3 regions of the Nocardia vinacea genome follow, and region 3 is predicted to be linked to each of the others. Evidence: riboswitches for the same ligand, from Rfam matches in the RefSeq annotation. Region 3 holds a riboswitch; each other region holds the start of a gene.
The links. Region 3 has a riboswitch for S-adenosylmethionine ahead of OIE68_RS29980 (aminotransferase class V-fold PLP-dependent enzyme). Riboswitches for the same ligand answer to the same signal wherever they lie in the genome.
Positions count from the first base shown of each region.

Region 1: another riboswitch for S-adenosylmethionine. It lies ahead of OIE68_RS44340 (amino acid ABC transporter permease); the one in region 3 lies ahead of OIE68_RS29980 (aminotransferase class V-fold PLP-dependent enzyme).
Region 2: another riboswitch for S-adenosylmethionine. It lies ahead of OIE68_RS29290 (rhodanese-like domain-containing protein); the one in region 3 lies ahead of OIE68_RS29980 (aminotransferase class V-fold PLP-dependent enzyme).

Region 1 is NZ_CP109149.1:9,762,625-9,766,706, reverse strand. Features, by position in the region: gene OIE68_RS44345 (hypothetical protein) at 161-874, opposite strand; SAM riboswitch class I at 1,205-1,298, shown strand; gene OIE68_RS44340 (amino acid ABC transporter permease) at 1,308-2,309, shown strand; gene OIE68_RS44335 (amino acid ABC transporter ATP-binding protein) at 2,306-3,097, shown strand; gene OIE68_RS44330 (ABC transporter substrate-binding protein) at 3,117-4,082, shown strand, end outside.
Region 2 is NZ_CP109149.1:6,422,475-6,426,556, reverse strand. Features, by position in the region: gene OIE68_RS29300 (cytochrome P450) at 1-495, shown strand, start outside; gene OIE68_RS29295 (O-succinylhomoserine sulfhydrylase) at 544-1,758, opposite strand; gene OIE68_RS29290 (rhodanese-like domain-containing protein) at 1,755-2,171, opposite strand; SAM riboswitch class IV at 2,186-2,302, opposite strand; gene OIE68_RS29285 (hypothetical protein) at 2,368-2,823, opposite strand; gene OIE68_RS29280 (FAD-dependent oxidoreductase) at 3,178-4,082, shown strand, end outside.
Region 3 is NZ_CP109149.1:6,558,259-6,562,340, reverse strand. Features, by position in the region: gene tnpB (IS607 family element RNA-guided endonuclease TnpB) at 1-438, shown strand, start outside; gene OIE68_RS29985 (LysE family translocator) at 623-1,258, opposite strand; SAM riboswitch class IV at 1,372-1,485, shown strand; gene OIE68_RS29980 (aminotransferase class V-fold PLP-dependent enzyme) at 1,532-2,887, shown strand; gene OIE68_RS29975 (flavin reductase family protein) at 2,932-3,399, opposite strand; gene OIE68_RS29970 (YbaK/EbsC family protein) at 3,594-4,067, opposite strand.

The DNA of each region.
Region 1 (4,082 bases), 3.2 Mb from region 3:
CCTCAGGTCCACCTGATCTTGATCCGGCCATAGGACCGGACCGCAGGGCCTCGCTGTTCCAGCGGTCGGCGGCCTCGCTACCTCGACCCTGTGGGGACCAGGATCTGTTGACCTCGCTCCCGGAACCCGCCTCGGCCCCGGCTCACGTAAGGACGGCAGCTCAGCGCACCGAGGTGAGTCCGACCGTCGGGAGGAAGAAGCAGGACCTGGGGCCGGTGTCGATGGTTCCGAAGACTGCGGCGAGTACTGTGCCGGATCCGGTGTCGACCGGAACCGCGCGGACCCCGCCGACCGGGAATCCGGCGAAGAAGTCGTGGATGGCGCGTTCGGCCAGTGGCCTTAGCTCGGTCGGGATTTCGGCGGGCACCATCGTGCGGACCACATCGGAGATCGATCCCATGGCGGTTATGCCGCTGCGGCCATTGGCCAGGTTGACCCAGGCGACGTTCATGCCCGCGGCATTCGCGCTGTCCGGGCCGAGGCCGTAGGGGACGAAGGTGAACATGACTTGGCCCGCCTTGACGGCGGTCGGGTCGAGTCCCGGAATGGCCACCGTGGTTTTGGGCCACGGCCCCGCGACTGCGCCCGCAACCGCCGGAACCAGACCGAGGCTGCCGGTGTCGGAGCAGAAGGGCGCGACCGCCGGGTACAGGAACGGGTCGATGCCGAAGGTGCGCAGCGCCTCCACGACGGCTCGGTAACCGGCGAACAGATCACCGGGTGCGGCCTGGGCGGACGGTGCGGTCACCGCCGGAACGGCGGGTGCGGGCATCGGCGCCGGACCCGCGGCGGCGATGCCGGGGGCGGCGAGAGTCAGCGCGGCCGTACCGGTCGCGATGGCGGTTAGCGTGGTCAGACGGCGCAGCAGGGTCACGGCGGACTCCTCATCGTCGGGCACGAATCGAGGTCCGAGACTACTCCGGCAAACCTTCGCAACAGCGTCTATTCCGGCGGTCGACACGTTCGCGCCGCGCGTCCGATAATCCGCCGCGACGATCCGCGGGCAGGCAATTCGGACGAAAAGCACGCGGAAAACTTGGTCCGAAATGCCACGATCCACTGCACGACCGGGCCAATAGTGCCTGCTCACGACCATATCAACAAGGTCTGCGCTCACGCTGATTCGTACCCTTGTGCCGGACTTCGCCTGCTTCGCATGATATTTCGGCTAGACCCATTGACCGACCCGTGCTCGGCGTCGGACACACCATCCAGAGCGACCGAGAGACCTGGCTCGTCGACGTCGCAGCAACCCCCCGGTCACCGGGTGCGGGTGCTTCCGCCGGGAACGATGGAGGAACCGAAATATGAGCGCGTCCGTCGCATCCGATACTCCGGTATCGGATGTCCCGATACCGGGTGCCCACACACCCGCCGCTGCCGCAAGCACTAACGACGCGCCGGCGATCGCCAAGTCCTGGCATCCGTGGCGCTGGGTCGTCAGCGCCATCGCGCTCGTGCTGCTCGCGCAGTTCATCCACGGACTGGCCACCAATCCGGGCTGGGATTGGTCGACGTTCGCCAAGTACTTCACCGCGAAATCGGTGCTGTCGGCACTGAAGGTCACCTTGGAGCTGACCCTGTGGGGCACGGCACTGGGATTCCTGATCGGTACGGCATTGGCGATCGCCCGACTGTCGAATAATCCGGTGCTGCGGGTAATTTCGTGGGTCTATATCTGGGCGTTCCGCTCGATTCCGCTGATCGTGCAGCTGCTGTTCTGGTTCAACATCGCGTACCTGTACCACACGCTCTCGCTCGGAATCCCGTTCGGCCCTTCCTTTCTCACCTTCGAGGTGAACGGGGTGATCAGCGGTTTCACCGCGGCGGTCATCGGACTCGCATTGCATCAGGCGGCGTATGCGGCCGAGATCATCCGGGCCGGATACATTTCGGTCGATCCGGGACAGCTGGAAGCGGCTGCGGCACTCGGTATTCCACGGGTGCGCCAGTTCCGCACGGTCATCGTCCCGCAGGCCATGCGCTCGATTCTGCCGAATGCGACCAACGAGGTGATCAGCCTGTTCAAGGGCACCTCGATCGTCTCGGTCATGGCGATCGCGGAACTCTTCTACCAGGTCCAGGTGATCTACGGCCGCAACGGCCGGGTGGTGCCACTGCTCATGGTGGCCACCGTCTGGTACATCGTGCTGACCACGATTCTGTCGGTGGTGCAGTTCTATATCGAACGCCACTATGCCAAGGGCGCGCACCGCACGCCCCCACCGACACCGGTGCAGAAGGTGTGGCGCAGGCTGCGCGAAATCGCCGAAATCGGTTCCGCCGCACCACGCGGAGCGACCCGATGAGCGCGCCGGTGGCACTGCAGGCGGGCCGGGCTCCTGCGGTAGAGGTGCGCGGCGTGCGAAAGTCCTACGGCAGCACCGAGGTACTTGCCGGCATCGACCTGACCGTGCGCGCCGGTGAAGTGGTGACCGTGATCGGACCGTCCGGCTCCGGCAAGTCGACGCTGCTGCGGGTGGTCAACCACCTGGAGTCGCTGGATGCGGGTACCGTGCACATCGACGGCGAACTGATCGGATATCGGCTGCGTCGCAATAAGTTGCATGCGCTGTCGGACCGCGAAGTGCGCAAGCAGCGCTCGCATATCGGCTTCGTCTTCCAGCAGTTCAATCTCTTCCCGCATCTGACGGTGCTCGACAATGTCACGCTCGCACCGATTTCCGCGCAGGGGCGCCCGCGAGCGGAAATCGAGGCCGAGGCACGGGACTTACTCGAGCGGGTCGGTATCGGCGACCTGACCGGCGCCTATCCGCGGCGGCTGTCCGGCGGACAACAGCAGCGCGTGGCTATCGCGCGGGCGTTGGCGCTGCGACCGCCGGTGATCCTCTTCGACGAACCCACCTCCGCGCTGGATCCGGAGCTCGTCGGTGAAGTGCTCGATGTGATCCGCGATCTCGCCGACGGCGGGACCGCGCTGGTGATCGTCACCCACGAAATCGGTTTCGCCCGTGAGGTCGCCGACACCGTCGTATTCCTCGACGGCGGCGTGATCGTCGAACAAGGTCCGCCCGTTGCCGTACTCGACAACCCGCAACACCCGCGCACCCGCGCATTTCTGTCCCGAGTCCGCTGAGCGCGGTGCGCGCTCCCCGATGAACAGGTATTCGATGAAGCTCTCTGCCCTGGTCGGCCTGGCCGCCACGGTCGCCTTGCTGGCCACCGGCTGCGGCACCGATCCGGACGCGGAAAACTCCGCGCAGCCCGCCGGTTCGATCACCTTCGACCTCTCCCCCGGACAGTCCGGCCGAATCCACGCGCCCAAGGTCGATGCCATTGCCGCCGAACTACCGCAGGCCATCCGGGACCGCGGGACGCTGGTCGTCACCGGATCCGGTGGTGCTGCACCGCCATTGCGGTTCTACGCCACCGACGACAAGACCATCGTCGGTTCCGAGGTGGATTTCGCCTCGCTCATCGCCGATATCCTCGGACTGAAACTCGTTGCACAGGTGGCCGATTGGTCGCAGAACTTCGTGCGGGTCGATTCCGGCGAGGCCGATGTATTCATCTCCAACGTCACCGTGACCGAGGAGCGCAAGGAGAAGTACGACTTCGCCACCTACCGCAATGACACCGTCGCGCTGGAGATCCCCAAGCAGAGCAAGCTGGAGTACTCCGATCGTAAGAGCCTGGCGGGCAAGCGGATCGGCGTCGGCAGCGGCACCAATCAGGAGCAGCTGCTGGTCAAGTGGAACGAGCAGAATATCGCCGACGGCTTGGCCCCGATCGATATCGCCTACTTCCAGCAGGTCACCGACTACTACCTGGCGCTGGCCTCGCAGCGCCTCGACGGCTACATCGGCCCGAACCCGTCCGCGATCTACCACAGCACCACCGCGAACCAGACCAGGATCGTCGCGACCTTCTCCGGCGCCGGTGACGCATTGCAGGGCGAGATCGGTGTGCTCACCAAGAAGGACAGCGGGCTGATCGGCCCCATCAACAAGGCCATCAACAACGCCATCCAGACCGGCACCTACCAGCAGGTCATCGATCGCTGGGGGTTGAAGACCGAGACCGTGCCGAGTTCGCGGATCAATCCGCCCGGCTTACCGAAG
Region 2 (4,082 bases), 140 kb from region 3:
GAAACCACCGCCAACATGCTGGGACTCGGCACCTTCGCGCTCTTGGAGCACCCCGTGCAGCTGGCCGAACTGTGCGCCGACCCGGAGTTGGTTCCCGATGCCGTCGAGGAGCTCATGCGCTACCTGTCGGTTGCCGATATCTTCTATCGCTACGCCACGGAGGACATCGAACTCGGCGGCGAAACGATCGGCAAGGGATCGACCGTCGTTATCTCGCTGCTGGCCGCCAACCGCGACCCTCGGCGCTTCCACAACTCCGACACCCTGGACATCCACCGCAGGGCCCGCGGTCTGGTGGCCTTCGGCCACGGCATCCACCAATGCCTCGGCCAGCAGCTGGCCCGCATCGAAATGCGCGCCGGTTTCGACGGACTGCTGCGTCGCTTCCCGACCCTCGAACTCGCCATCCCCGCCGACGAGGTGAAACTCAGGACCGACATGAACATCTACGGCGTCCACGAACTGCCGGTCACCTGGACGGAAACGGCCCGGTAAAGGCGCCGCCGCGCTGAACTGAACGCGGCGACGCCGATGGCGTGCGGGCTAGCTCAGGGCGTAATCCAGATCCCCCAGCAGATCCTCGACATCCTCGAGTCCCACCGAGATGCGGACCACACCGTCGGACAGGCCGATGGTGGCGCGGCCTTCGGGGCCCATGGCGCGGTGGGTTGTGGTGGCGGGGTGGGTGATGAGGGTTTTGGAATCGCCGAGGTTGTTGGAGATATCGATGATGCGCAGGCGGTTGAGGACCTCGAAGGCGCGCTTCTTGGCCTCAGCCTCCGGCGCGTTCAGTTCGAAGGTGACCACGGTGCCGCCGCCGCTCATCTGGCTGGTCGCCAGTTCGTACTGCGGATGCGACTCCACGTACGGGTAGCGCACCCACGAGACGGCTTTGTTGCCCTCGAGGAAGCGGGCGATGCGCAGTGCGGATTCGGTCGAGTGACGCACGCGCAGTGGCATGGTCTCCAAACCCTTGAGCAGGGTCCATGCGTTGAACGGGCTCAGCGCCGGACCGGTATGGCGCATAAGGGTTTTCACCGGACCGTCGATGTAGTCCTGGGCGCCGAGGATCGCACCGCCGAGCACCCGGCCCTGACCATCGATGTGTTTGGTGCCCGAATACACCAGTACATCCGCACCGAGTTCGAAACCGCGCTGCAGCAGCGGCGTGGCGAAGACGTTGTCCAGCACCACTTTCGCACCCGCGGCATGCGCGAGTTCGGTCACCCGGCGCACATCGACCAGCGTCTGCATCGGATTGGCCGGTGTCTCGAAGAACACGGCCTGGGTCGGCACCGAAAGCGCCTGCTCCCACTGATCCAGATCATCGCCGTCGACGAAGACCGTCTCCACACCCCAGCGCGGCAGAATCTCGTTGCACACCACGAAGCACGAGCCGAATAGGCTGCGCGCGGCCACAAGTCGATCGCCCGCGCCCAAAAGCGCACCGAGCGCGGTGAATACGGCGGACATGCCGCTCGCGGTCGCGAAACATGCTTCGGCGCCGTCGATCAGACGCAGCCGCTCCTCGAACATGGCGACTGTCGGGTTGCCGTAGCGGGAGTAGACGAAATGCTCGATATCGCCGGTGAACGCGGCCTCGGCCGCCTCGGCGCTCTCATAGACGAAACCGGAGGACAGATACAGCGCCTCGGCGGTCTCCTCGAATCCCGAGCGGCGCAGGCCACCTCGCACGCCGAGCGTCGCGGGACCGACACCTTCGGGCAGCGGCTTGTCGAACGCACCACCGGTGATCATGACTGCCGCCAGGGCAGGCCGATGGCGCGCCAGCCGGAGCCGCCGCGATGTCCGAGCTCATCGATCGGGCCTTCGAAGCCCTCCAGCACATTGAACGACGGGGCGATGCCTGCCCCGGTCGCGGCGACCGCCGCACCGATGGAACGCTGTCCGGAGCGACAGAGGAAGACGACGGGCGCCGCCGGATCGCGACCCTCCAGCGCCTTGGTCAACTGCTCGACGAACTCACCGTTGCGGGCGCCGTTGCTGTCGACCCATTCGATCAGCACCGTCGGCCGTTCGATCGAAGTCGTATCCGGCACACCGACGAAACGCCATTCGGCCTCGGTGCGCACGTCTACCAAGACGGCTTCGGGATTGTCTTGCAACAACTCCCACGCCTGCTGTGGGGTGATGTCACCGGCATATGTCATGCGATCCTCCTGTGAATCCACGCTTGCCGCACCTGGGTTTCGGTGCGCGGCCAGGTCGTCACCCGGAGCACCCCACCGCGGAGGAGGGTTGCCGACCAGCCAGCCGGGGCTTGGCGCTGGTACTCATGACCCGAAAATGAGATTGCCTGGGCAGGGGCCGCCATGTCAAACCCCAGTTCGCGCCGCGCATAAGGAATCAACCGCAGACGATCCATCGGTCTTGGGAGCGGGTCAGATTCCAGGTAGCCGGGGTCTCCCGGCCGTCGACCGCGATGGTCACCGTCGCCTTGGCCCGATCGCCGTCGACCATCGCATTCTCAATCTTGGTGACCTTGATCGACTTTCCGGCCGCGGCCCCACCGAACTGACCGGCGAGCGGTGTCTTGCTCTCGTCGAAGCCCAGACAGGCCACGCCCGGCGGCGGCGTGCTGTCGGTGGTGGCGCGGGCCTCCGCGTAGCGCTGCACCGCGGCCGCGATCTTGTCCGATTCTGTGACATTTTTCTCAGCGGGCGAAAGCACCGCACCGAGCACGATCGCGACCAGCACGACAGCGGCGAAGACGGCCGCCGCGATGAACGGCGCGATGGAGCGACGATCGGTCTGATCGACCTCGATTACGGGTTCTTCATCGGTGCCCTGCTGCTCTGTCATGGGTCGATCATCCCTGGTGGACGGCGGTATCCGGCATTCGGCCCCGAGACCTGCGTCACGAGGATTTGATAGATGTGCGCAGAGCGGGTAGTCACGGTAGGTGGGCCGGGGCAGCAAACACCCGGTGTACGCACCGCCGCAGGGTGCGCGCTGTGCCACCGATAGAATCGCGAGACTGCGGCCTGCTGTCATAGCCGAGATGGCCGCCTGTCCGCATCGGCAGATGCGACCGAGAGGGTGCGTCAAGTTAGCCTAAGCTAAGACTGACGCCGTTAATTGTTTCGACCATAAGGGTGCGCGTAAAAGATGACCGAACACAGTGCAGAGTCGACTAGCGGTGTGCACGGGCCCTCCGTGGTCACGCAAGCTGCCTCCTCCGGGCCTGACGCGCACACCGCGGGGCCTCGCCCGCTTCGCATCGCGATCGTGGGCGCAGGACCGGCCGGTATCTACGCCGCCGACGCGTTGATGAAGTCCGATGCCGAGGTGAGCATCGACCTGTACGAGCGCATGCCCGCGCCGTTCGGGTTGATCCGCTACGGCGTCGCGCCGGATCATCCGCGCATCAAGGGCATCATCACCGCTCTGCACAAGGTGCTGGACAAGCCGCAGGTCCGCCTGCTCGGCAATATCGACTACGGCACCGACATCACCCTCGACGATCTGCGCACGTTCTATGACGCGGTGATCTTCTCCACCGGCGCCAACGCCGACCGCGCGCTGCCGATCCCCGGCATCGACCTGGACGGCAGCTACGGCGCCGCGGACTTCGTCTCCTGGTACGACGGTCATCCGGACGTGCCGCGCACCTGGCCGCTGGAGGCGGAGAAGGTCGCGGTCCTCGGTGTCGGCAATGTCGCACTCGACGTGGCGCGCGTGCTGGCCAAGACCGGCGACGAACTGCTGCCGACCGAGATCCCGCCGAACGTCTACAACGGCCTGAAGGCCAATAAGGCGATCGAGGTGCACGTCTTCGGCCGTCGCGGCCCGGCGCAGGCCAAGTTCACCCCGCTCGAGCTGCGCGAACTCGACCATTCGCCGACCATCGAGGTCATCGTCGATCCCGAGGACATCGACTACGACGAGGGTTCCGAGGCCGCGCGCCGGCACTCCAAGCAGGTCGACATGATCTCCAACACCCTGGAGCAGTGGGCCATCCGCGACGTCGGCAACCGCCCGCACAAGCTTTTCCTGCACTTCTTCGAGTCCCCGGCCGAGATCCTCGGCGAGGACGGCAAGGTCGCCGGCCTGCGCACCGA
Region 3 (4,082 bases):
CACAAACTCACCACCCGCCTCGCCGCCGAATACGGCACCGTGGTGGTGGAGGATCTGAATGTCACCGGGATGGTGGGCAACCGCCGGTTGGCGCGGTTCATCAGTGACGCCGGTTTCGCGACGATCCGCCGTCTACTCGACTACAAGACCCGCTGGAACGGTGGCCATCTCCTCATCGCGGATCGCTGGTATCCCAGCAGCAAGACCTGCTCGTCTTGTCAGACGGTGAAACCCAAACTGTCGTTGGCCGAGCGAACATTCACCTGCGACGTGTGTGGTCTGAGCCTGGATCGGGACCTCAACGCCGCGCTCAATCTGGAACAGTACGTCGCCCGGAGTGGCCGGGAGACGGTAAACGGACGTGGAGCCGACCGGAAGACCACCCCCGTGGTGGCAGGTGGCTGCGAAGCGTCAACCCCGCAGCGCGCCAGTGCATAAGGCGGGGACTGCCGACTGGCAACGGTCGGCTGTGAGCGTGGGCGTGCTATCGCCCACCCGCTCGCAACGGTGAATGTGGTCAGCGGGCTCGCTCGTTGGTCGCGTCACTATTACTGTGGCGCAAGGACATTACGCCGAAGTCGTGACGTTTGTGCGCCTGGCCGGTGCTTACCGGTTAGTCCGATCACGCGGCAGAAGCGGCCGTGCCGATGCCGAGCGCGGCGAGGATGGCCGCGCTGATCTGTTCTAGCCGATCGCGAACCTGTGGGCGGCGCAACATCGCAACCGCTCGTGACGCCAGCATGGCGAGCAGGATCATCTCGACGGCGGCGATGGAGCATTCGATGGCGCCGAGGGCGAGGGTGTTCAGAAAGGTGACATCGGTAAGGAATTGCGGCAGTACCGCCAGGTAGAACAGCCCGACCTTCGGGTTGAACATGCACGACACCAGGCCTGCGGCGAATGCCGAGCGGATCGATGCGGGAGCCTCCGCGGCCGACTGTCCGGACGCCGCGGCGGTGCCCGCCCTGCGCTGCTTACGGTGATCGATCAGCGCCCGAATTCCCAAGTACACCAAGTAGATTCCGCCGATGACCTTTAGTGTCCGGTAGGCCGTCGCGGACTGTTCCAGCAGGGCGGCGACGCCCGCCGCGACCACCACTGCCCACACGATCCCGCCCAGTGCCGAGCCGATCGCCGCGGCAATGCCGGGTCGCGCGTCCACGATCGAGAATCGCAGCACCAGGAATGAATCCGGGCCGGGCGTGATCGACAGCAGAATGCACAGGCCGATAAAGCTGAGCAACAGGGAAAGCGTCACCTCTCGATCAGACCGCACATCGCTCCGCATTGCAAGGTTATTTATTCGACTGCATGTGTATGCAGCAAGTGGTCGGTTGACAGAGCGGTGCGGCATCTGCCAATCTCGGTTCAGGTCATGAGTACCAGCGTCAAGCCCCGGCTAGCTGGTCGGCAACCCTCCTCCGCGGTGGGGTGCTCCGGGTGACGACCGGGCCGCAGCCCGACCGGGTGCGGCAAGCGCGGACTCGGATGATCACCTGATTTCGGGTCCCACAGCCGATGGGATTTTGTGATGACCGCTGTAGTTGAGCAGAGCTGTGTTTACCCACCCCGCCGACTGCCGTCCCCCTGTGCCGCCCTCGCCCGGGTCTCCGGCGACGACCTCCAGGTGCCGCTCGTACAGGGCGGAACGACCACCTACGCGAACTTCGACTACGCCGCTAGCGCACCGGCATTGGCGCAGGTCACCGACCGCGTGCAGCAGCTGCTGCCGTTCTACGCGAGCGTGCACCGCGGTGCCGGTTACGCCTCGCGGATCTCCACCGAGTGCTACGAGGCCGCGCGCGGTTCGGTCACCCGCTTCCTCGACGCCGCCGACGACCAGGTCGCGGTGTTCACCCGCAACACCACCGATTCGCTGAATCTGCTCGCCGCATGTGTCCCCGGCGACACCGTGGTGCTGGATATCGAACATCATGCGAACTTCCTGCCCTGGACCCGGCACGGTCGCCGCGTCGTCAAGGCCGCGGCGACCGTCGAGGAGACGATCCGCCAGCTGATCGCCGAATTATGCAGTAAGCCAGCGGCATTGCTCGCGGTCACCGGCGCGTCGAATGTGACGGGGGAGGTGCTGCCACTCGAGCGCCTGGCCACTATCGCGCACCAGTGCGGTGCGCGCATCCTGGTCGATGCCGCGCAACTGGCGCCGCATCGTCGAATCAGCCTGCGCGGCACCGGAATCGACTACCTCGCCTTTTCCGGCCACAAGCTCTACGCACCGTTCGGCGCGGGAGTGCTTGTCGGACGCCGGGATTGGCTCGATGCCGCCGAACCGTATCTGGCGGGCGGCGGGGCGGTCCGCGAGGTCACCACTACCAGCGCGGAATGGGCATCGGCGCCGCAGCGTCACGAGGCCGGTTCTCCGAATGTCCTGGGTGCGGCTGCACTCGCCGCCGCATGTGACGCGCTGTGCGCGATCGATCCGAAAACCCTTGCCGCGCATGAGCGACGGCTCGCCGATCGCCTGCGCACCAGGCTGTCCGCGATTCCGGGCGTCAACCTGCTGCGCATCTGGGACGACAGCCCCGACACCGTCGGCATCGTCGCCTTCACGCTGGACGGATTCATCCCGGGACACGTCGCGGCCTACCTCTCCGCCGAACACGGCATCGGCATTCGCGACGGCCGCTTCTGTGCCCACCCGCTGCTCGAGCGGCTCGGCCTGGACGGTGCGCTGCGTGCCAGCATCGGCCTCGGCACCAGCTCCGACGATGTGGATCGGCTGGTCGAGGCCATCGCCACCCTCGTAGACAAGGGTGCGTCGTGGAATTACGCCAGCACCGACGGACTTTGGAATCCGACGCCCGAGACCCGTCCCTTCGCCCGTCCCGACTCCAACGACGGCGCCGCGCCCTGCTCGATCGGCTGATTGTCGCCGCACGACGTCGAGCAGGTGAATCCGCCCGGCCGCGTTCAGTCTTCGAGCGAGGTCGGGCGGTAGTAGCGGCCGCGGTAGTAGAGCAGCGGAGCGGCGCTGGGCTGTTCGTCGGTGTTGTCGTGGACCCGGGTGACCAGGCCGACGACGAGGGTGTGGTCGCCGAGGGGAATCAACTGCTGGATGGTGGCGCGGATCCAGATGGGCGTGCCGTGCAGCACGGGCTCGCCGGTGTCCAGGGTGGTCCACAGGGAGCGGTCACTGAAGCGTTGATCGGCGGTGCGGGCGAAACGCTTGGCCAGATCGTGCTGGTGTTCGCCGAGGAAATGGACCACCACCGAGTCGGCCGCCTGCAATGCCGTCAGGCTCGACGAGGAGTGGGCGATATTGAACGAGACCAGCGGGGGCTCCAGGGACAGCGATGCGAAGGATGTCGCGGTGAAGCCGACCGGGCCGTTCGCGGAACCCAGGGTGACGACGGTGACGCCCGCCGGATAGTGCCGCATGGAGGCGCGGTACAGCTCGGCGGTGATACCGCTCAGATCATCGGGAATCTGGATGTCCGTGGCGGGGGGTTGAGCATCAGTCACAGCTGCGCCTCGCTAGCGCTCGGCTCCGCTGCGACCGTTGGTGCTGTGTTGTTGGTTCTCTCGCTCCGTTCGCTCACATGACGAAACTACGCCGCGCGCTTGTGTGGCGCTCAGTCCACGTCGATCGGAAGCCCGGCGGTGATGCGCACCAGTTCGCGAAACGAGGTGCGGAACACGGTATTCGGATGGCCGCCCGCGGCCCAGACCTCCCGGTGCGTGGACAGGACGTTATCCACCCAGGTCGGCAGGTTGGTGGGATGGCCGACCGGGGCGATGCCGCCGATGGGCTGACCGGTCACCTCCTGCACCATCGCGGCGGGGGCGCGGGTGAGCTTGCCTTCCAGCCGTTCGCCGGTGCGCCCGAGATCGACCTGGTGTGCGCCGGAAACCAGCAGCAGCACCGGATCGTCATCCAGGAGGAACACCAGTGATTTCGTGATGGCGCCCACATCGACGCCGAGTGCCCGTGCGGCATCGGCGGCGGTGGGCGTGGGAGCGGGCTGAGTGACGATGACACCGTGGTGGCCGCGCGCGATCAGGGTATCTGCGACCCGGCATGCGACTGGTGGAAGCGACCTGCGCATGGAACCAGAGTAGAG